Regions from separate parts of the Kitasatospora sp. NPDC018619 genome, predicted to be linked through region 1. Evidence: riboswitches for the same ligand, from Rfam matches in the RefSeq annotation. Region 1 holds a riboswitch; each other region holds the start of a gene.
What was found. Region 1 has a riboswitch for S-adenosylmethionine ahead of ACH5AR_RS14720 (aminotransferase class V-fold PLP-dependent enzyme). Riboswitches for the same ligand answer to the same signal wherever they lie in the genome.
Positions count from the first base shown of each region.

Region 2: it holds a riboswitch for S-adenosylmethionine, as region 1 does, so the genes downstream of both, thrC (threonine synthase) here and ACH5AR_RS14720 (aminotransferase class V-fold PLP-dependent enzyme) in region 1, are expected to answer to the same signal.
Region 3: it holds a riboswitch for S-adenosylmethionine, as region 1 does, so the genes downstream of both, ACH5AR_RS03625 (IclR family transcriptional regulator) here and ACH5AR_RS14720 (aminotransferase class V-fold PLP-dependent enzyme) in region 1, are expected to answer to the same signal.

Region 1 is NZ_JBISAI010000008.1:105,761-112,882, reverse strand. It holds gene ACH5AR_RS14740 (NYN domain-containing protein) at 1-142, opposite strand, end outside; gene ACH5AR_RS14735 (hypothetical protein) at 284-547, opposite strand; gene ACH5AR_RS14730 (rhomboid family intramembrane serine protease) at 748-1,575, shown strand; gene ACH5AR_RS14725 (Lrp/AsnC family transcriptional regulator) at 1,572-1,853, shown strand; gene ACH5AR_RS14720 (aminotransferase class V-fold PLP-dependent enzyme) at 1,857-3,224, opposite strand; SAM riboswitch class IV at 3,275-3,393, opposite strand; gene trpD (anthranilate phosphoribosyltransferase) at 3,502-4,578, opposite strand; gene ACH5AR_RS14710 (hypothetical protein) at 4,696-5,121, opposite strand; gene ACH5AR_RS14705 (heme-copper oxidase subunit III) at 5,518-6,138, shown strand; gene ACH5AR_RS14700 (c-type cytochrome) at 6,326-7,122, shown strand, end outside.
Region 2 is NZ_JBISAI010000023.1:70,080-77,201, forward strand. It holds gene otsB (trehalose-phosphatase) at 1-113, shown strand, start outside; gene ACH5AR_RS29045 (trehalose-6-phosphate synthase) at 100-1,566, opposite strand; gene ACH5AR_RS29050 (glucosyl-3-phosphoglycerate synthase) at 1,616-2,653, opposite strand; SAM riboswitch class I at 2,765-2,900, shown strand; gene thrC (threonine synthase) at 2,917-4,197, shown strand; gene ACH5AR_RS29060 (MoaD/ThiS family protein) at 4,233-4,511, shown strand; gene ACH5AR_RS29065 (cold-shock protein) at 5,050-5,253, shown strand; gene groL (chaperonin GroEL) at 5,579-7,122, shown strand, end outside.
Region 3 is NZ_JBISAI010000002.1:243,413-250,534, forward strand. It holds gene ACH5AR_RS03610 (HEAT repeat domain-containing protein) at 1-356, opposite strand, end outside; gene ACH5AR_RS03615 (HEAT repeat domain-containing protein) at 360-1,031, opposite strand; gene ACH5AR_RS03620 (hypothetical protein) at 1,321-1,761, shown strand; SAM riboswitch class I at 1,914-2,056, shown strand; gene ACH5AR_RS03625 (IclR family transcriptional regulator) at 2,258-2,971, shown strand; gene ACH5AR_RS03630 (NADP-dependent oxidoreductase) at 3,138-4,100, opposite strand; gene ACH5AR_RS03635 (GlxA family transcriptional regulator) at 4,171-5,172, shown strand; gene ACH5AR_RS03640 (alpha/beta fold hydrolase) at 5,231-6,634, opposite strand; gene ACH5AR_RS03645 (GNAT family N-acetyltransferase) at 6,844-7,122, shown strand, end outside.

The DNA of each region.
Region 1 (7,122 bases):
GCAGCGGCCGGTCGAGCTTCTCGGCGACGCGCTCCGCCGCGGGCTCGGAGGGGGCGTCCGCCGTCCCGGCGGTCCCGGCCGGGGCTCCGGCCGCAGCGGGCTGAAGCCCCTGGGCTTCGCCGGGCTCCTTCGCTGCGTCCACCACGTCCTCGGCTCCGATCCTGGTCCAGCGGGGCACGGCCGCGACCGCCCCCTGTTCGTCACGCTCCGTGCGTCTTGTTCTGTATTGTCCCGTGCGGCGCGGGCGGGCGCGCCGTGCGCCCACCCGCCGCGGCGGCGGGGATCAGCCCTGCTCGGCGGGGGCCTGCGCCCCCTGGGCGCCCGGACGGGCCACCAGCTCGACCTGGTCCACCGCGTTGCACCAGCGGCAGCGCACCGACTCGACGGTCTCGCTGAGCACCTCGGTCTCCTCGACCTTCGACTCGCCGGCCAGGTCGAAGTGCAGGAACTCGGTGACCCGCGCGGTGCGGGTCACGTCGAAGCGGGTGAGGTTGCCGCACAGGGTGCAGCGCCAGCGCGTCTCGGCGGTCAGGGCGGGGACGGTCATCGGGGGTCCTCTCGGGTGGTCCCTGCGGGGGCAGGCGCTCCCCCCGGAGCCCCGGCGTCGGCGGCGGGAGGCGGGAATGCCCGCCCCAAGCCTATTGCCTGGGGCAACCGTCGCGACCACCGGTCGCCACAACACAGGCCCTAGTCCACCTGCCGTAAACCGCCGTGTCACCCGCGCCGCCCGGAGGGATGCTTGGCGGCATGGCACTCGCGGCCCCCGACCACACCGCCGCCCGGGACGGCCGCCCGGCGGCGGCCGTCCCCGCGGTCAGCTACGCCCTGATCGCGCTGAACACGCTGGTCTTCCTGCTCGGCCCCGCCGCCGGGCTCAACCCGCTGTACGGCAGCGGCCGGGCGCGGGTCTGCGCGGAGCAGCGCTACGAGCAGCGCTGGGGCGCCGTCCCGGCCGAGGTGCTGGCCGGACGCCCGCTGACCGCCGGGCAGCTGGCCGAGGCCCCCGACCCGGTCCCCGGCTGCCCGGCCGCCCCGACCCCGGGCAAGCACCCGGCGCTGTCCGTCCTCACCGGGCTGTTCGTCCACGCCGGCTGGCTGCACCTGCTGGGGAACCTGCTCTTCCTCCAGGTCTTCGGCCCCACCGTCGAACGGCGGCTGGGCCGGGCCCGGTACGCCGTCTTCTACCTGGCCGCCGGCAGCCTGAGCACCTACGGCTTCGCGCTCGCCGAGGCGCACTCGCCGGACTCCACGCGGGTGCTCATCGGGGCCTCCGGGGCGATCGCCGCGGCCCTCGGCGCCTACCTGCGCCTGCACCCCCGGGCCAGGGTGACCACCCTCGTCCCGCTGCTGCTCTTCCTGCCGCTGCGCTTCCCCGCCTGGCTGGTGCTCGGCCTCTGGTTCGCCCTCCAGTGGTGGTCGGTGCACACGGCCGGTCCCGGGGTGGCGTACCTGGTCCACGTGATCGGCTTCTCGGCCGGGTTCCTCTACGCCTGCACCGTGGTCCGCCACCCCCCGAGACGACCGGGCCGACGCCCGATACGCTGGCGGCACCCCACAAAGGAGCCCGAACTGTGATCACCGCCATCGTCCTGATCAAGACCAGTGTCGACCGCATCCCGGAGATCGCCGAGTCCATCGCCGCCATCGACGGCGTGAGCGAGGTCTACTCGGTGACGGGGGGCTACAACCTGGTGGCGATGGTGCGGGTGCGACGCCACGACGACCTGGCCGAGGTCATCCCGGGCCGGCTCAACAAGGTCCCGGGCGTGGCCGACACCGAGACCCAGATCGCCTTCCGCACCTACTCCCAGCACGACCTGGAAGCCGCCTTCGCCCTCGGCCTGGACGAGTAGCCGTCAGCCCTCGCGCCTGGTGTCCGCGACGCAGCGCCCGCCCTCGTTGCGGTAGTTCCAGGAGGCGCCCTGCGTGACCAGCTCCCGGACGGCGGTCAGGAAGCGGTCGACGTGCTCGTCCGGCGTCCCGGCGCCGAAGCTCACCCGGATCGCGTTCAGGCTGCGCTCGCCCGGCAGCGAGGGCTCGGGCGCCCCGCACTCGGACGGGGCGACGTCCTCGTCCCCGAGCAGCGTGCGCACCAGCGGGTGCGCGCAGAACAGCCCGTCGCGCACCCCGATCCCGTACTCGGCCGACAGCGCGGCCGAGAAGTGCGAGCTGTTCCAGCCCTGGACGACGAAGGAGAGCACGCCGACCCGGGCGGAGCCCTCACCGAACAGGTTGAGCACCTTGACCTGCGGGATCCCGGCCAGCCCGGCCGTCAGCCGGTCGATCAGCTGCTGCTCGCGGGCCTCCAGCGCGTCGAAGCCGGCCTCGGTCAGCGCCCGACAGGCCGAGGCGATCGCGTAGGCGCCGATGACGTTCGGCGAGCCGGCCTCGTGCCGGGCCGGGCCGGTGTGCCACTGGACGGCCACCGAGCCGTCGGTCTCCCGGGCCACCGTGCGGGTCGCCCCGCCGCCGGCCAGGTACGGCGCGGCCGCGTCCAGCCAGTCCGCCCGGCCGGCCAGCACCCCGGCGCCGAACGGCGCGTAGATCTTGTGGCCGGAGAAGGCGATCCAGTCGACGTCCAGCTCGCGCACCGAGACCCGGTGGTGCGGCGCCAGCTGGGCCGCGTCCAGCACCACCCGGGCGCCGTGCCGGTGGGCGGCCGCGGTCAGCTCCGCGACCGGCCACAGCTCGCCGGTCACGTTGGAGGCGCCGGTGACGCAGAGCAGCTTGGGGCCCTCGGGCGCGTCGGCGAGGGCGGCGTCCAGCGCGGCCACCGCCTCGGCCCGCGAGCGCGGCGCCCGCAGGTAGGTGACGGCCAGTCCGGCGTGCGCCCAGGGCAGCAGCGAGGCGTGGTGCTCGGTCTCGAAGGCGAAGACCCGGGTGCCGGCCGGGACGGCCGAGGCGAGCAGGTTGAGCGAGTCGGTGGTGGCCCGGGTGAAGACCACCTGGTCGCCCTCGCGCAGGTCGAGGAACTCGGCGACGGTGCGGCGGCTCTGCTCGAACAGGTCGGTGGACAGCTGCGAGAGGTACCCGGCACCGCGGTGGACGCTGCCGTAGTACGGCGCGTAGGCGGCGACGTCGTCCCACACCCGCTGGAGCGCCGGCGAGCTGGCCGCGTAGTCGAGCGCCGCGTAGCCGACCTTCTCACCGCTGGCGAGCGGGACCTGGACGTCGGCGCCGAGGACGGCGAGCGGGGCGAGGGTTTCGGTGGTGAGGGACGACATGGGGATGCACTCCTTCTGGGGTCAGGGACCCGGGGAGTGCTCGTCGCCGGTGTCCGCGCTTGCCGCACGGACGGTTTGCCGTGGCGACCCGGTCCTCACCCAGGGCACCCCGCCACGGACGGAGGGTTGCCGGACAGCCAGCTGGGGCTTGGCGCTGTCACTCATGACCTGGCGAAGACTCTAGGCCGCGCCCGTCGGGCGGTCAAACGGGCGTCCGGCATCCGGACAGCACCGGAGCCCGTGCCGGCGCACCGGCACGGGCTCCCCAACTACCGCCTCAGAGGCGGCTGGTGGCCTCCGACCAGCGCCGCAGCAGATCCTGCGCGGCACCGGAGTCGATCGCCTTCGCGGCCCGCTCCATGCCGGCCGCCAGCTGCCCGGTCAGCGGCGCGTCGCCCAGGTCCAGCGCGACCAGCGCCGCCGCCGTGTTCAGCAGGACGGCGTCCCGGACCGGCCCGTGCTCCCCGGCCAGCAGCCGCCGGGCGACCTCGGCGTTGTACGAGGCGTCCGCCCCGCGCAGCGCCTCGATGCCGACCAGCTCGATGCCCACGTCCCGCGGATCGAAGGCGGTCTCGGTGACCACCCCGTCGCGCACCAGCCAGACCTGCGAGGTGGTGGTGATGGTCAGCTCGTCCAGCCCGTCGTCGCCGCGGAAGACCAGCGCCGTGGAGCCCCGCTCGGCGAGCACCCCGGCGATCAGCCCGGCCAGCCGGGTGTCGAAGCAGCCGATGGCGTGCGCGGAGACCTTCGCGGGGTTGGTCAGCGGGCCGAGGATGTTGAAGGAGGTCGGTACGCCGAGGTCGCGCCGCGCGGTGGCGGCGTGCCGCATCGAGGGGTGGAACCTCGCCGCGAAGCAGAAGGTGAGCCCGACCTCCTCGGCCACCTCGGCGACCCGCCGCGAGGAGAGGTCCAGCGCCACCCCGAGCTTCTCCAGCACGTCCGAGGAGCCGCTGGTCGAGGAGGCCGACCGGTTGCCGTGCTTGACCACCTTGGCGCCGGCGGCCGCCGCGACGATCGCCGACATCGTGGAGATGTTGACGGTCTTCGCCCGGTCGCCGCCGGTGCCGACGATGTCCACCGCCGGGCCGGGGATCTCCAGCGGCTCGGCGTGCGCGTACATCGCGTCGACCAGACCGCCGATCTCCTCGACCGACTCGCCCTTGGCCCGCAGCGCGACCATGAACCCGGCCACCTGCGCGGGCGAGGCCTCGCCGCTCATGATCCGGTCCATCGCCCACGCGGTGGACGCGCGGTCGAGGTCCTCCCCCTCCAGCAGCGCCGCCAGGAGGTCCGGCCAGGTGCGGACCACCTGCGCGGGGTCGCTACCGCCGTTCGCAGGGTTCACGTTCACCATGGCTGACTCCAGCTGTTGTCGGTTCCCCGCCCAGGGGGACGCCCGTACGGACAGGAGCCAGCCTATCGAGCGAAGCTCTCGCCACGACCCCCCTCTTCCGGTTGCCCGGGGCGGGGCTCAGCGGACGGCCGGAGTCCGCTTCGCCAGCCGCGCCCGCAGCAGGGTGGCGACCGCCCCGGCCAGCGCCACCGGCTCCACCGGGTGGGAGATGGCGGCGTCCGCCCGGCTCCAGGCGGCGAGCCAGGAGTCCTGCGGCCGGCCGATCAGCACCAGCACCGGCGGGCAGCCGTAGATCTCGTCCTTGAGCTGGCGCCCGAGGCCCAGCCCGCCGGCCGGAACGGCCTCGCCGTCCAGCACGCAGAGGTCCACTCCCCCCTTCTCCAGCGCCCTGAGCACCGCGGGGGTGGTCGCGCACTCCAGGTAGGACAGTTCCGGAAGGTCCTCGGCGGGCCGGCGGCCGAGCGCCGTCAGCACCTGCTCGCGGGTGTTGCGGTCGTCGCTGTAGACGAGGACGGTGAGCGTCTCGTCGGTCGTGTACGCCATGGACCCTGCTCCCTCAAGTGTGATCCGGACCACGTTCGCCTGATCCGGATGCTACTCCGGATCACCCGCCGCCGAGCCCCCCTCGCGCACGTTCCTTCCCGGCCGGCCCCGCCCCGGGCTCACCCACCCGGAGGACGGCCCGTCACCCCCGCCCGCCCGGTCCACCCGTACGGCCGCCCCGGGGCCCGCTCCCCTATCCCGCGCCGCTGCTCCGACCGTGCACCGACGCGCCGGGCAACCGGGTCGTAGGCTGCCCCGAGGAACCATCAGAAAAGGGACACGCCGCTGCTCAGCCCCCGCCCGGGCACCCCGCCGCCGCCCAAGCGGGCATACCGCACGCACCGGACACTCCGAGGGACACCCCCCGACGTGAAGACGGAATAAGGGACCGACATAATGTCCGTCGTGGCGACAGCAACAGCAGTAGAAACCGGGCACGCGCACGGATCGGTCAACCGGCCGAACATGGTCAGCGTCGGAACGATCGTCTGGCTCAGTTCCGAGTTGATGTTCTTCGCGGCCCTCTTCGCGATGTACTTCACGCTCCGCTCCGTCAAGGGGCCGGAGTTCTGGACCGAGAAGGCCCACGCCCTCAACGTGCCCTTCTCCTCGGTCAACACCACGATCCTGGTGCTCTCATCGCTCACCTGCCAGCTCGGCGTGTTCGCGGCCGAGCGCGGTGACGTGAAGAAGCTCCGGGCGTGGTTCATCCTCACGTTCGCCATGGGCGCGGTCTTCATCGGCGGCCAGGTCTTCGAGTACACCGATCTGGTCAAGAAGGACGGCCTCTCGCTGTCCTCCGACCCGTACGGCACGGTGTTCTACCTGACCACCGGCTTCCACGGGCTGCACGTGACGGGTGGTCTGATCGCCTTCCTGCTGGTCCTGGGACGGACGTACGCAGCCAAGCGCTTCACGCACGAGCAGGCCACCGCCGCGATCGTCGTGTCGTACTACTGGCACTTCGTCGACGTCGTGTGGATCGGCCTGTTCGCGACCATCTACCTGATCAAGTAACCAGCTGATCAGGTCGCTGGCCACCGGCAGCGGCCCCCGCCCTCACCGGCGACGGGCCGCTTCTGCCGGTGCCGACGCTCCCACCGACCGACCGCGCGCGCAGCCCTAGACGGGCAGCCTCGTGCCGGCCAGACCGGCCGCCGGGTGCACCCACCAGTCGACCAGATCCTGACACCGGGGTTATTCCGTGAAAAAGCTCTCCGCACGACGGCGCCACCCATTGGCGGCGCTGGTCGTCCTACTTCTCGCCCTGGCGGCAACCGGGGGGCTGTACGCCGCGTTCGCGCCCGCCGAGAAGGCGCAGGCCGACGTCGCCGCGCAGTCGCTCGCGATCGATGAGGGCAAGAAGCTCTTCGCCGTGGGCTGCTCCTCCTGCCACGGCCTGAACGGCCAGGGCAGCAGTGACGGTCCGAGCCTGGTCGGCGTCGGCTCCGCCGCTGTCGACTTCCAGGTCGGCACCGGTCGCATGCCCGCCCAGCAGCCCGGCGCGCAGGTCCCGCGCAAGAAGAACATCTACACGCAGGCCGAGATCGACCAGCTCGCCGCCTTCGTCGCCTCCCTCGGCCCCGGCCCGGTGACCCCGAAGGAGGAGCAGTTCACCTCGACCAACCCCGAGGACATCTCCAAGGGTGGCGAGCTGTTCCGCACCAACTGCGCCCAGTGCCACAACTTCGCCGGCCAGGGTGGTGCCCTGACGAAGGGCAAGTACGCCCCGTCGCTGGAGGGCGTGGACGCCAAGCACATCTACGAGGCCATGCAGACCGGCCCGCAGAACATGCCGTCGTTCCCGGACACCACCATGCCCGAGGAGCAGAAGAAGCAGATCGTGGCCTTCGTCCGCCACACCACCAACGATGAGCCCAACCCCGGCGGTCTCACCCTGGGCAGCCTCGGTCCGGTGACCGAGGGCCTGTTCGGCTGGATCTTCGGCCTCGGCACGCTCATCGCGGTCGCGATCTGGGTCGCCGCCCACACCACCAAGGC
Region 2 (7,122 bases), on a different contig from region 1:
TGGGGGACGCGCCGGTGCGCGAGCTGGCCGACCGGGCGGACCTGGTCGTGGGCGGGCCGGAGGGCGTGGTGGAGCTGCTGACGGCGCTCGGGGACGAGCTCACAGGGCGTTGAGCTGGTCCAGGAACCACTGCTGCGGGGGGAGGGCGGTGGCCGCGGCGGCGAGGCGCTTGGTGCGGTCGGCGCGCTCCTCCCGGCTCATGGCCAGGCCGGCGTGGAGCGCGTCGGCGGTGGCGATGACGTCGTACGGGTTGACGCTGAGGGCGTCGTCCGCGAGCTCCGCGTGGGCGCCCGCCTCGCGGGAGAGGACCAGGGCGCAGCCGTGGTCGGAGACCACCGGGACCTCCTTGGCGACCAGGTTCATGCCGTCCCGGATCGGGTTGACGAGCGCCACGTCGGCGAGGCGGTAGGCGGCCAGGGAGCGCGGGAAGTCGTCGTCGACGTGCAGGATCAGCGGCTGCCAGGTGGCGGTGGCGAACTCGGCGTTGATGGCGGCGGCCAGGTCCTGGACGGCGGCGGTGTAGTTCCGGTACTCGGCGAGGTCGGTGCGGGAGGGGTAGGCGAAGGCGATGTGCACCACCCGGTCGTGCCACTCGGGGCGGGTGCGGAGCAGGTGCCGGTAGGCCTGGAGGCCGCGGACGATGTTCTTGCTCAGCTCGGTGCGGTCGACCCGGACGATGGTGCGCCGGTCGCCGACGGCCGCGCGGAGGGCGGCGAGGCGTTCGTCGACGTCGGGGCGGTGGGCGCGCTCGCGCAGGAAGTCGGCGTCGGCGCCGAGGGCGTGGACGCCGAGGGCGGTGGTGCGGCCGCGGTGGGTGACGGTGAGCGCCTCGTGGTCGACGGTCGCACCGAGGACGGACGCGCAGCAGTCGGCGAAGGCGCGGGCCCAGCGCTCGGTGAGGAAGCCGGCCCGGTCGGCGCCGAGGATGCCGGTGAGGACGGCCTCGGCGACGTCGTCGGGCAGCAGCCGGTAGTACTCGGGCGGGGCCCAGGGGGTGTGCGAGAAGTGGCCGATCCGCAGGTCGGGGCGGGCCTCGCGGAGCAGGGCCGGGGCCAGCGAGAGGTGGTAGTCCTGGACGAGGACGGCGGCGTCCGGGGCCGCCTCGGCGGCGAGGGCCTCGGCGAAGGCCTCGTTGTAGGCCCGGTAGGCGGCCCACTCGGTGCGGAAGTCCGCGTCGAAGGAGGGGGCGGTGGGCGTCGCGTAGAGCAGGTGGTGGACGAACCAGAGGGTGGAGTTGGCGACGCCGTTGTAGGCGCGGGCGAAGGTTTGCGGGTCGATGTCCAGCATGCGCACGGCCTGGCCGCCGACCTCGTGGCCGGCCAGGTCGAGGCGGCCGTGCGGGGCCTCGGCGGCCGCTCTGCGGTCGGCGTCGCCGAGGGCGGCGCAGACCCAGACGGCGTTCGGGTCCTCGATGGCGGACAGGCCGGAGACCAGGCCGCCGCCCCCGCGCCGCATGGTCAGCGTGCCGTCCGCGGTGGTGCTGAAGGACACCGGTCCCCGGTTGGATGCCACCAGGACGGGGGCGGTGCCGGTCGCGCTCGAACGGTTGGTCGTGTGATCGCCCATGGTTGGGATGTTGCCGGGGGCCCGGGGTGGCAAACCCCGTCCGGGCCTCTCAGTGGCGGGTCGCGTATTCGGGGACGGTGTGCATCGGGGGGCGTTCGAGGGCGGTCACCGGGTGGGTGTGGGCGGTGAAGGCGCGGGTCCGCGGGTCGCGGGTGAACTGGGTGAGGTGGGGGTGGACGAGGTCGGCGGAGGCCTTGAGCCGGTGGGTGCGGTCGAGGCGCTCCAGGGCCGTCCGGTAGATGGTGGCGGCCATCCGGCCGAGCGCCTGGCCGTCCTGGTGGCGGTGGTGCCGGACCCCGACGTCCACCTGGGCCAGGGCGTCCAGGCCGACCAGTTCCAGGGCGTCGACCAGCAGGCCGAGCTCGACGCCGTAGCCGGTGGGGAAGGGCAGCCGTTCGAGCAGTGAGCGGCGGGCCGCGTACTCGCCGCCGAGGGGCTGGACGAAGCCGGCCAGCTCGGGCCAGTGGAGGTTGAGCAGGGGGCGGGCGACGAGTTCGGTGACCCGGCCGCCGCCGGCCGGCAGCACGGCGCCGTCGGACTCCAGCGGGCGGTCGTACATGGCCTTGACCAGTTGGATGGACTCGTCGGTGAGCAGCGGGCCGACGATCCCGGAGACGAAGGCCGGGTCGAACTCGCGCAGGTCGGCGTCGACGAAGCAGACGATGTCGCCGCGGGTGACGAGCAGCGAGCGCCAGAGCACCTCGCCCTTGCCGGGCACGGCGGGCAGCCGGGGGAGGATCAGGTCGCGGTGCTCCACCCGGGCGCCGGCCCCGGCGGCGACGGCGGCGGTGGCGTCGGTGGAGCCGGAGTCGACGACGACGAGTTCGTCGACGAGCGGGAGGCGGTCCATCAGCTCGCGGCGGACGGTGCGGACGATGTCGCCGACGGTGGCCTCCTCGTCCAGGGCGGGGAGGACCACGCTGACCGTGCGGCCGGTGCGCTCCTTGGCGGCGAGGAGGGTGCGCACCGGCCGGTCGGCCGCGCTCCAGGAGCGGCGGCGCAGCCAGGACGCCGCCTGCGGGAGGAGCTCGGGGGTCGGTTCGGCGGGCACGGAGGTCTCCTCGGCGAGGTCGGTGGGACGGGCCATCTCGCGTGGCGGACGGTCCCGTTCAGGGTTGACGCCTTCGGATACAGTCTTCGTACAGCGGTCGGACCTTTGCACGCCGGGGTCTCCGTTGCGCACCACCACAATTTCACAAGCTCATCCAGAGGGACTGAGGGAACGGCCCGTTGACGTCCCGGCAACCTTCTCGCGCGGCTGTCGACGACAGGCCCCGGCGGGACAGGTGCCAATTCCGGCCCGTGTCGCGACCGCGCCACGGGGAAGATGAGGAGAGAGGCCTCGCCATCATGGCTATCGACACCGCCACACCCGTTTCCGTCGACCTCGGCCCGGCCGCCGCGCTGTCCTGTCGCGAGTGCGGTACCCGCTTCCCGCTCGGCCCCAGCTTCGCCTGCCTGGAGTGCTTCGGCCCGCTGGAGATCGCCTACGAGTTCGGCAGCGAGGGCGCCGAGGAGCTGCGCCGGCGGATCGAGGCCGGTCCGGCCTCCATCTGGCGGTACGCGCCGCTGCTGCCGGTGCCGGCCGACGTCGCGTCCAAGCCGAACCTGAACCCCGGGTGGACCCCGCTGGTGAAGGCGGACAACCTGGGCCGGGAGCTCGGGTTCACCGCCCGGCTGCACGTCAAGGACGACTCCGGGAACCCGACCCACTCGTTCAAGGACCGGGTGGTCGCCTGCGCGATCGAGGCGGCCCGGGCGTTCGGCTACACCACGCTGTCCTGCTCCTCCACCGGCAACCTGGCCGGCGCGGTGGGAGCGGCGGCGGCCCGCGCGGGGTTCCGGTCCTGCGTGTTCATCCCGCACGACCTGGAGCAGGGCAAGGTCGTCATGGCCGGGGTGTACGGCGGCGAGCTGGTCGGCATCGAGGGCAACTACGACGACGTGAACCGCTTCTGCTCGGAGCTGATCGGCGACCCGGCCGGCGAGGGCTGGGGCTTCGTCAACGTGAACCTGCGGCCGTACTACGGCGAGGGCTCGAAGACGCTGGCGTACGAGATCTGCGAGCAGCTCGGCTGGCGGCTGCCGGAGCAGATCGTGATCCCGATCGCCTCGGGCTCGCAGCTGACGAAGATCGACAAGGGCCTCCAGGAGCTGGTCAGGCTCGGGCTGGTCGAGGACCGGCCGTACCGGATCTTCGGCGCCCAGGCCGAGGGCTGCTCGCCGGTGTCGGCCGCGTTCAAGGCCGGCCGGGACGTCATCAAGCCGGTCAAGCCGGACACCATCGCCAAGTCGCTGGCGATCGGCAACCCGGCCGACGGCCCGTACGTGCTGGACATCGCCCGCCGCACCGGCGGCGCGGTGGAGGACGTCACGGACGCCGAGGTCGTGGCGGCGATCCGGCTGCTGGCGCGGACCGAGGGCATCTTCGCCGAGACCGCGGGCGGGGTGACCGTCGGCGTGCTGAAGAAGCTGGTCGAGACCGGCCAACTGGACCCGTCGAAGGAGACCGTCGCGATCAACACCGGCGACGGCCTGAAGACGCTGGACGCCGTCTCCGACGCCGGGATGACCGCCGTCATCCGCCCGACGCTGGACTCGTTCCGCGCCGCCGGCCTCGTGTCCGCCTGAACCACCCGATAGGCCCCGCCCCCGCAAGGAGAGTCATGAGCGCCAACGTCCGCATCCCCACCATCCTGCGCACCTACACCGGCGGTGCCGCCGAGGTGACCGCCGAGGGTGCCACCCTGGCCGAGGTCGTCGCCGACCTGGAGAAGAACCACGCGGGCATCTCGGCCCGCATCCTGGACGACACCGGCAAGCTGCGCCGCTTCGTCAACGTCTACGTGAACGACGACGACGTGCGCTTCGCCGAGGGCCTGGCGACCGAGATCAGGGACGGCGCCAGCATCTCGATCATCCCGGCGGTCGCCGGCGGCTGCTGAGCCCGGCGCCGGTAACCCGCGGTCGCCCGCGCGTACGGAATTCCGCTTCCCGTATGCGCGGGCGACCGCGTGCATTCCGGCCGGAATATTTCCCGGTGGAGTCGGAGTAGAGTGTGGCTCGGCTGGGAACAGGGATTCCCTTTCGGCCCCCGCAGTGCTCGGCCCGGGGGTGTCCGGCCGCGCGGAGCGGCGCGTGAAACATGTCAGGCAGATGTCAGAATTCCTGCGGACGTTTGAGTAATTCGTCCGCTATGTCCCGCGTGGAATGCCGAGATTATTCCGATTCGGCCCGTCCTGTCCCCTGACGCCGGAGCGGAATTACCGGCGGCTGGCCCTGTTGCAGAGGGCGTCGATCCGGATACATTCAGCGGCGGTCGACGCAATCACCCGCTCACCGGAAGCCGCCCGGCGGTCCGTGCGGAGGGTTGCGGCGTGCACGGCTGCGCCCAGGGGGGGTTCCCCGGGCCGGCCTTCAACCAACCCGGGCCCGCGACCTGCGGGCACGTGAAGGGCCAGCACAGCACTAGGGGAGTTCGGAATGGCTCAGGGCACCGTCAAGTGGTTCAACGCGGAGAAGGGCTACGGCTTCATCGCGGTCGACGGTGGTGCGGACGTCTTCGTCCACTACAGCGCGATCCAGATGGACGGCTACCGCACCCTCGAGGAGGGCCAGCGGGTCGAGTTCGAGATCTCCCAGGGACAGAAGGGCCCGCAGGCGGACATGGTCCGCGCGGCGGTCTGACCCCTTCCGGCTCCAGGAGCTCGGCGCGGCCCTTCGGCTGGTGACCACTCGCTTCTCGACGGGCCCGTGCGACACGCGTCGCGCGGGCCCGTCGGCGTTCCCCGGCGGACCCCGGCGTCGGCTCGCGGATCGCCGATTGGGCTTGCACTCGACCACCCGGAGTGCTAATCATTGGCGTTAGCACTCACAGTGTGAGAGTGACAGCGGACCGGGTCGGTGAGGCCCCCGGGGAGCGGCAGGGGAATGGACCTCCGCGCACCAGGGCCGTCCGTCGCGGGCACCCCTTGGTCCGAGCAGTCGACCGTGTCCCGGAGGACCACTTCTGATGGCCAAGATCATCGCCTTTGATGAGGAAGCTCGCCGCGGCCTTGAGCGTGGCATGAACCAGCTCGCCGACGCAGTGAAGGTCACGCTCGGCCCCAAGGGTCGCAACGTCGTGCTGGAGAAGAAGTGGGGCGCCCCCACGATCACCAACGACGGTGTCTCCATCGCCAAGGAGATCGAGCTCGAGGACCCGTACGAGAAGATCGGTGCGGAGCTCGTCAAGGAGGTCGCCAAGAAGACCGACGACGTCGCGGGTGACGGCACCACCACCGCCACCGTGCTCGCCCAGGCCCTGGTTCGCGAGGGTCTGCGCAACGTCGCCGCCGGCGCCAACCCGATGGCCCTGAAGCGCGGCATCGAGAAGGCCGTCGCCGCCGTCTCGGACGAGCTGCTGGCCCAGGCCAAGGACGTGGAGACCAAGGAGCAGATCGCCTCCACCGCCTCCATCTCCGCCGCCGACACCCAGATCGGCGAGCTGATCGCCGAGGCCATGGACAAGGTCGGCAAGGAAGGCGTCATCACCGTCGAGGAGAGCAACACCTTCGGCCTGGAGCTCGAGCTCACCGAGGGCATGCGCTTCGACAAGGGCTACATCTCCGCCTACTTCGCCACCGACCTGGAGCGCATGGAGGCGACCTTCGAGGACCCGTACATCCTCATCGCCAACTCCAAGATCGGCTCGGTCAAGGACCTGCTCCCGCTGCTGGAGAAGGTCATGCAGAGCGGCAAGCCGCTCGTCATCATCGCCGAGGACGTCGAGGGCGAGGCCCTGTCGACCCTGGTCGTGAACAAGATCCGTGGCACCTTCAAGTCCGTCGCCGTCAAGGCCCCGGGCTTCGGTGACCGCCGCAAGGCCATGCTCGGCGACATCGCCATCCTCACCGGTGGCACCGTCATCTCCGAGGAGGTCGGCCTCAAGCTGGAGAACGCCGGCATCGACCTGCTGGGCACCGCCCGCAAGGTGGTCATCACCAAGGACGAGACCACCATCGTCGACGGTGGCGGCGACAGCGAGCAGGTCGCGGGCCGCGTGAACCAGATCCGCGCCGAGATCGAGAACAGCGACTCGGACTACGACCGCGAGAAGCTCCAGGAGCGCCTCGCCAAGCTGGCCGGCGGCGTGGCCGTCATCAAGGCCGGCGCGGCCACCGAGGTGGAGCTCAAGGAGCGCAAGCACCGCATCGAGGACGCCGTCCGCAACGCGAAGGCCGCCGTCGAGGAGGGCATCGTCGCCGGTGGTGGCGTCGCCCTGCTGCAGGCCGGTGTCGCCTTCGACAAGCTGGAGCTGGAGGGCGACGAGGCCACCGGTGCCAACATCGTCAAGGTCGCGCTGGAGGCCCCGATCAAGCAGATCGCGACCAACGCCGGCCTGGAGGGTGGCGTCGTGGTGGAGAAGGTGCGCAACCTCCCCGCCGGCCACGGCCTGAACGCCGCCAGCAACGAGTACGTCGACCTGGTCGCCGAGGGCATCATCGACCCGGCCAAGGTCACCCGCTCCGCGCTGCAGAACGCCGCCTCCATCGCGGCGCTGTTCCTCACCACCGA
Region 3 (7,122 bases), on a different contig from region 1:
AGCGCGACGACCTGGAGGACCTCCTCCCAGCCGGCGGGCTCGGCGGCGTCGATCCGCCGCAGCCGGGTGAGCAGCTCCGTCTCGGCGGCGATGCGTTCGCGGGTGCGCCGGATCAGGTCGTCCACGAGCCCGGCGGGCGCGAAGCCGGGGTCGTCGAGGGCCCGGCCGACGTCGCGCAGCGACAGGCCCAGCGACCGCAGGCTCTCGATGTGGAAGATCCGCCGGATGTCCTCGTCCGAGTACCGGCGGTAGCCGGAGCCGGTTCGTCCGGTCGGCCGCACCAGCCCGAGCGACTCGTAGTGCCGGAGCATGCGGGCGCTGACCCCCGACCGCCGGGCGACGTCGCCGATCAGCACTGCCTACCGCCCCTCCCGGCCGCCCCCGCCGAGGACCGCCGTCCGCTTCGCCTCCTCGATCGCGAGCTCGAACCCGGCGTCCGGCTCGCGCCACAGCCGCTCGGTGGCGAGCGCGTGGGCGCGCACCCCGGGGTCGGGGTCCGTCGCCGCCGCGGCGAGCACCGGCAGCACCTCCTCGCCGAGCGCGACCAGCGCCCGGCTGAGGCTCAGCCGCGTCTCCCGTGGGCCGCGTCCGAGCTGGGTGGCCAACACTACGGCCAGCGCGTGCCGCCCGTCCTCGGGGACGAGCACGACCGCGGCCCGCCAAGCGCTGCGGGCCACCTCGTCGTCGGGGTCGGCCAGCAGCGCGGGCGTGATCGCCGGCCAGGCCCGCCGGTCCCCGATCTTGGACAGGGTGTGCAGGGCCTGGCTGCGGGCCTGGGCGCGCTCCGCGCGGACCTCGTCGAGCAGCAGCGGTACCGTCCGGGCCGCCTCGTGCCGGGTGAGCGCCCAGGTGAGCATCTCGCGCACGGAGAACTCGGGCTCCACCGCGCACCGCTCGACGAGCCCGCCGACGAACCCCGGGTGCGGGCTCGCGCCGACGGCCATCGCCGCCCTCAGCCGCACCGACGGGTCCTCGTGCTCCAGCGCGCGCAGCGCCCGCAGCGTGTCCGTCTCCTGCTCCGACCTGGTCATCGGGACCACCTCCTGGGCCCCACTGAAGGGCTTGACACGGTGACAAGGTCAAGCGGGCGGGGATGCCCCCGCGCGGCGGTGCCGGGCCGGCCGGGGCCGTCCGCCCCACCTCCGCCCCGCGATCGCCCCACGGCCGTCCCACGACAGGACGGGCATCCGGACCTACCGTGAACGTAGGACTTCCGGTCCGGGGCCCTCCGCGAGCCGAGCCTCCCAGGCGGTCGCCAGGCGGGCCCGACCACCCGCCTCCCGCAGCCCGGGGGCGGTCGCCACCGAAGGAGTCACCGTCATGACCAGCAGTGTCAGTGGAGTCGGCAGCAGCCAGATCCGCCAGCCCCAGCGGCACCCCTACGCGTCCGGATGGACCGTCTTCGCCGGGGTCATGCTGATCACCGGCGGACTCATGGCGATCACCGAGGGGATCTCCGCGATCGCCGAGGACGACCTCGTCGTCGCCACCCGCAACTACGTGTACTCGATGGACACCGCGGGGTGGGGGTGGATCCACGTCGTCCTCGGGGCCTTCATCGTCCTGACGGGCGTGGCCGTGTTCAGCGGCGCCGTGTGGGCCCGCGCGGTCGGCCTCGTCGTCGCCGGGCTGGGGATGATCGCCAACTTCCTCTGGCTGCCCTACTACCCGGCCTGGGCCATCGTGCTGATCGCGATCGACGCCCTGGTCGTCTGGGCGCTGTGCGTCGGACGGGTCGAACCCGCCACGAAGGACGCCTGACCGGGAGCGCGTGACCGGCTCCGCCCCCGCGGCGGAGCCGGTCGGTGACGCCCGGGGGAGGGCCGTGGACGGAGCCGGGAGCTCCCGGGCACGGGACCGGGAGCGGAGGGGGGCTTGCCGACCGGCCCGGGGAGTCTTGTATCGTTCCTGGCGAATCATCCAGAGGGGTGGAGGGACCGGCCCTACGAAGCCCCGGCAACTCCCCGTTCGACCCGGCGTCCGAAGTACGCGCCGTGCCGTCCGGGATCAGTGCCAACTCCGGCCTGCCGCCACTGTGGCGCGGGAAAGATGAGGAGACACGGTGCTCTCTGTGCTGTCCTTCGTCCGGGCGCTTCCCACCCCGGTCCTTCCGCGTACCCGTCTCGTGCCCGGCGCAGGCCATCGGCCGACTTCTCCGGCCCGTCCTCGCTGACCACCCCCACGGCTCCCCGCCAGGAGCCGCCGTGAGCAGCGAGCGGGTGCCCGCTGCTCCGGCCCCGAGACTGGAGTACCCCCCATGGAGAACACGAGCGGCGTCGGCGTGCTCGACAAGGTCACCTCGATCCTCGGCACCCTGGAGGCCGGGCCCACCACGCTGGGCGGCCTGGTCGCCGCCACCGGCATGGCGCGGCCCACCGCGCACCGGCTGGCCGTCGCCCTGGAACACCACCGCCTGGTCAGCCGGGACCTCCAGGGCCGGTTCGTGCTCGGCCCCCGGCTCGGCGAGCTCTCGGCGGCCGCCGGCGAGGACCGGCTGCTGGCCGCGGCCGGCTCGGTCCTCGCCCAGCTGCGGGACGCCACCGGGGAGAGCGCCCAGCTCTACCGGCGGCAGGGCGAGGTGCGGATCTGCGTGGCCGCCGCCGAGCGCCTGTCCGGGCTGCGCGACACCGTCCCGGTCGGGGTCACCCTGCCGATGAAGGTCGGCGCCGCGGCCCAGGTCCTGCTCGCCTGGGAGGAGCCGGAGCGCCTGCACCGCGGCCTCCAGGGCGCCCGCTTCACCGCCACCGCGCTCAGCGGCGTCCGGCGCCGGGGCTGGGCGCAGTCCGTCGGCGAGCGCGAACTCGGCGTCGCCTCCGTCTCCGCGCCCGTCCGCGGCCAGGCCAACCGGGTGGTGGCCGCCGTCACCGTCTCCGGCCCGATCGAGCGGCTCAGCCGCCACCCGGGCGCGCACCTCTCCCAGGCCGTGGTGGAGGCGGCGCACCGGCTGACCGAGGCCCTGCGCCACCCCTGACGGGGGCCCACCCCGCAAGCCCCCTGGTCCGGGCTCTGGGACGCACCTCCGCGCGCCCCAGGGTCCGGACCAGGGCCCCTCGCTCCGGCGCCCGCGACCCGTCCGGGAGGCGCCCGCGACCCGTCGCTCCGGCGCCCGCGACCCGTCGGCCGGTCCCCGGTCGACGCTACGGCCGGACGGTGAGCACCAGCTTGCCCGTGACCCGGCCCGTGTCGCCCTCCGCGTGCGCCCGGGCCGCCTCCGCGAGCGGGTAGCTCCCGGAGACGTGCGCGCGCAGCCGCCCGGCCGCGGCCAGGGCGGCGATCTCCGCCATCCCCTGCTGGTCGTGCTCGACCAGCAGGGCCTTCGCGGTGACGCCCAGCTCGGCGGCGCGCTCGGCCAGGCCTTCGAGGCCCTGGGGGATGATCGAGACCAGGATGCCGCCGGGCCTGAGGGTCTCCAGCGAGCGCAGCCGGTCCCGGCCGCCGAGCGGGTCGAGGACCACGTCGACGTCGCGGGCCTCCCGCACGAAGTCGGCGGTGCGGTAGTCGATCACCTCGTCCGCGCCCAGCCCGCGGACGAAGTCGTGCTTGGCGGCGGAGGCGGTGCCGATCACGTACGCGCCGCGGGCCTTGGCGATCTGCACCGCGACGTGCCCCACGCCGCCGGCCGCCGCGTGCACCAGGACGCGCTGCCCGGGCTCCAGCCGCGCGGTGTCGACCAGGGCCTGCCAGGCGGTGAGCGCCACCAGCGGGAGCGCGCCCGCCTCGGTGTGGCTCAGCGCGGCCGGTTTGGGCACGAAGGCCCGGGCGGGCCCGGTGACGTACTCGGCGTGCGAGCCGACGCCGTACGGGTAGGGCAGCATGCCGAAGACCTCGTCACCGGGGGCGAGCAGCGAGACGCCGAGGCCGACCGCCTCGACCGTGCCGGAGACGTCCCAGCCGAGGGTGAACGGGGGCTGCCCGAGGAAGAGGCCGTGCGCGCGGTGCTTCCAGTCGGTGGGGTTGAGGCCGGCGGCGTGGACGGCGACGAGGACCTGGCCGACGCCCGGCACCGGCCGCTCGACCTGCGCCTCGTGGAGGACCCCGGGGCCGCCGAGGGTGGTCTGGGTGACGGCCCGCATCGTGGCCTGGGTGGTGTTCGTGGTCATGGACCAAGCCTGCGGCCGGGGCCCTGACCTGCGAAATGGCAAGATTGCCAAAGAACGATAGGATCATGCCATGGCTGTCACGGAGCCCCTCGTCCTGCGCGACTCGCCGCCGCACCGCGTGGTCGTCCTCGCCCTCGACGGCGTCTACCCCTTCGAACTGGGCATTCCCAACCGGGTCTTCCCCGGCGTCCCGGGGGCGTACCGGGTGGTGACCTGCGCCGCCACGCAGGACCGGACGGTGGCGACCGACGCCGACTTCACGATCACCGTCGGGCACGGGCCGGAGGCGCTGGACACCGCCGACACGGTGGTCATCCCGCCGTACGCCCTGCACCGCGTCACCGCCCGCCTGCCGGAAGCGGAGCGCGCGGCCCTCGCCCGGATCCGCCCCGGCACCCGGATCGTCTCCATCTGCACCGGCGCGTTCGCCCTCGCGGCCGCGGGTCTGCTCGACGGGCGCCCCGCCACCACCCACTGGGCGCTGGCACCGGCCTTCCGCCGGATGTTCCCGAAGGTCGCCCTGGACGCCGACGTGCTGTTCGTCGACGACGGCGACATCCTCACCTCGGCGGGCGCCGCCTCCGGCCTCGACGTGTGCCTGCACGTGGTGCGCTCCGACCACGGCAGCGCCGCCGCCAACCAGGTCGCCCGGCACTGCGTGGTGCCGCCCTGGCGCGAGGGCGGCCAGGCCCAGTACATCGAACAGCCGGTGCCGCCGGAGGGCGCCAACGGCACCGCCGCGACCCAGGCCTGGGCCCTGGAGCGCCTCGACCGACCGCTCACCCTGCGGGAGTTGGCCGCCCACGCCCGGATGAGCCCGCGGACCTTCGCCCGCCGCTTCCAGGAGGAGACCGGCACCAGCCCCGGGCGCTGGCTGATCCGCCAGCGGCTCCACCGCGCCCGGCACCTGTTGGAGACCAGCGACCTGCCGGTCGACCGCATCGCCGCGGAGATCGGCTTCGCCACCGGCGCCTCCCTGCGCCAGCACCTGCACGCCGCGATCGGCGTCTCGCCCCAGGCCTACCGCAACACCTTCCGCGGCCGGGGCGCGGGCGCCCCGGCCCGGAGCTGAGCGGCCCGGAGCTGAGCGGGCGCGGCGGGCCGGGCGCGGGGCGGCCAGGCCGTTCCCGCTACTTCAGCAGGAACGCGTGCACCGCCTGCCGGCCCGCCGGGTTGGCCGCCCGGCTCTGCACCGAGTGGGCCGCCCCGGGGACGATCACGATCTGCGGGTCGTGCGCCAACTCGGCCGTCTGGTAGAGCACTTCGTACGGAGTGCCCAGGTCGCGGTCGCCGCCGAGCAGGAGCACCGGCACGTCGGGCAGCCTGCGGTGGGCCGGGGGCAGGGGCGGCACCGGCTCGCGCGGCCAGTCGAGGCAGACCAGGAGGCTGCCCAGCCCGGTGGCCGTCGCGGCGTCGAACGGCCAGGTCTGCTCGGCCGTCAGCCGCTGCCGGGTGCGTTCCAGCGCCGCCGCGCGGCCCGCGACGGGCGTGTCGGTGCTGCCCCACGGGAAGCGCGAGTCGGCGCAGAGGGTCGCGGAGTGCAGCCCCTGGCTGAGCTCCTCGGCGGGGGCGGCGTCGACCACCTGGTGGACGAGGTCGAAGAACTCCTGGAGCTTGGCGGGCCGTCCGGCGGCGGCCTCGTGCAGGATCTCCGGGACCGCGCCGTAGTCCGGGTCGATGAACTCGTAGCCGGTGAGCGCGCTGAGCAGCTGCGCCCCGTTGCCGTACCGCCGAACGGTGGCGGCGAGGTCGGCCGCCGGGTCGGTGGTGCAGCCGGTGGCCCGGCAGGCCGCCCGCAGGATCCGGGCGCTGGCGGGCAGCGCGGCCAGGTCGAGGGGGTCGAAGCCCTCCCGCGGCGCCACCGAGTCGAGCACCAGCCGGGCCACCCGCGCCGGGTGGGCGAGCGCGTACCGGACGGCGACGACGGTGCCGTACGAGACGCCGTCCAGGGTGAGGCGGCGGGCGCCGAGGGCGCGGCGCAGCAGCTCCATGTCGGCGACGGTGTCCGCGGTGCTGTAGAAGCGGGCGTTCGGGCCGAGGGCGGCGGCGCACTCGGCGACCGACTGCCTGCGCGGCACGGCGAGGTCGGAGGAGCCCATGTCCTCCTGGAGGCCCGGGCACTGGAGCGCACCCCGGCCGGTGCCGCGCTGGTCGAACATCACCAGGCGGTAGTCCTTGAGGACGGGCTCCAGGGCGCCCGCCGTCCGCCGGATCGCCGGGACGCCGGGCTGGCCGGGGCCGCCGGTGAGGAACAGCAGGTCGCCCTTGGGGGCGGCGGTGTTGCCGGTGACGGCCACCTGGAGGCCGAGGGTTCCGGGGGTGGCGCCGCTGTGGTCGAGCGGGACGGTGAGGGTCCCGCAGGTGAACTCCGGTGCGTCCGGACAGGGCGCCTGCCCGGTGATCCTGCCGACGGCGGGGCCGCCGCCCGGCCCGGCCGGGGCGGCGAAGCCGGCTCCGGGGGCGGCCAGGGTGGTGCCGGCGGCCACCGCGACGGCGCCCAGCAGGGCGGCGAAGCGCCCGCGCGTGCTCGTCATGTTCGTCCTTCCGGTCGCGCCGCGTCCGTTGCCGACGCGGCCTCGGGAAGCAGCCTGCCCCCCGCGGTGCCGTGATGGCGAGTACCCGGGCGGGGCGGGCTCGCACGCCTCGCCGGGCGCGGCACCGAATGTGACGGTACGTCACGATCCGGCCCGTCCGGGACACGCCCTGGGGGAGAATGCGGCTCCGCCCAAGGACAGGAGGCGACATGGCAGGGCAGGACCCGCGGTTCGCCGCCTACGATCCGGACCCGCCCGAGCGCCGGGCCCCGGCGGCCGTGGTGGTGGCGGAGGCGACCGAGGCCGACGTGCCGGCGCCGGCCGCGCTCCAGGCCCGGGCGCGCGGCGGTTCGGCGGACGCCTGGGCGGACCGCATCCGTCGGGCGCTGCGGAACGAGTGCGGCCTGGTGGTCACCGCGAAGGCGGCCGGACGGGCCGTCGGGTACGCGACCGCGGCGTTCCTGCCCGAGCACCCCGTCGACGGCGCA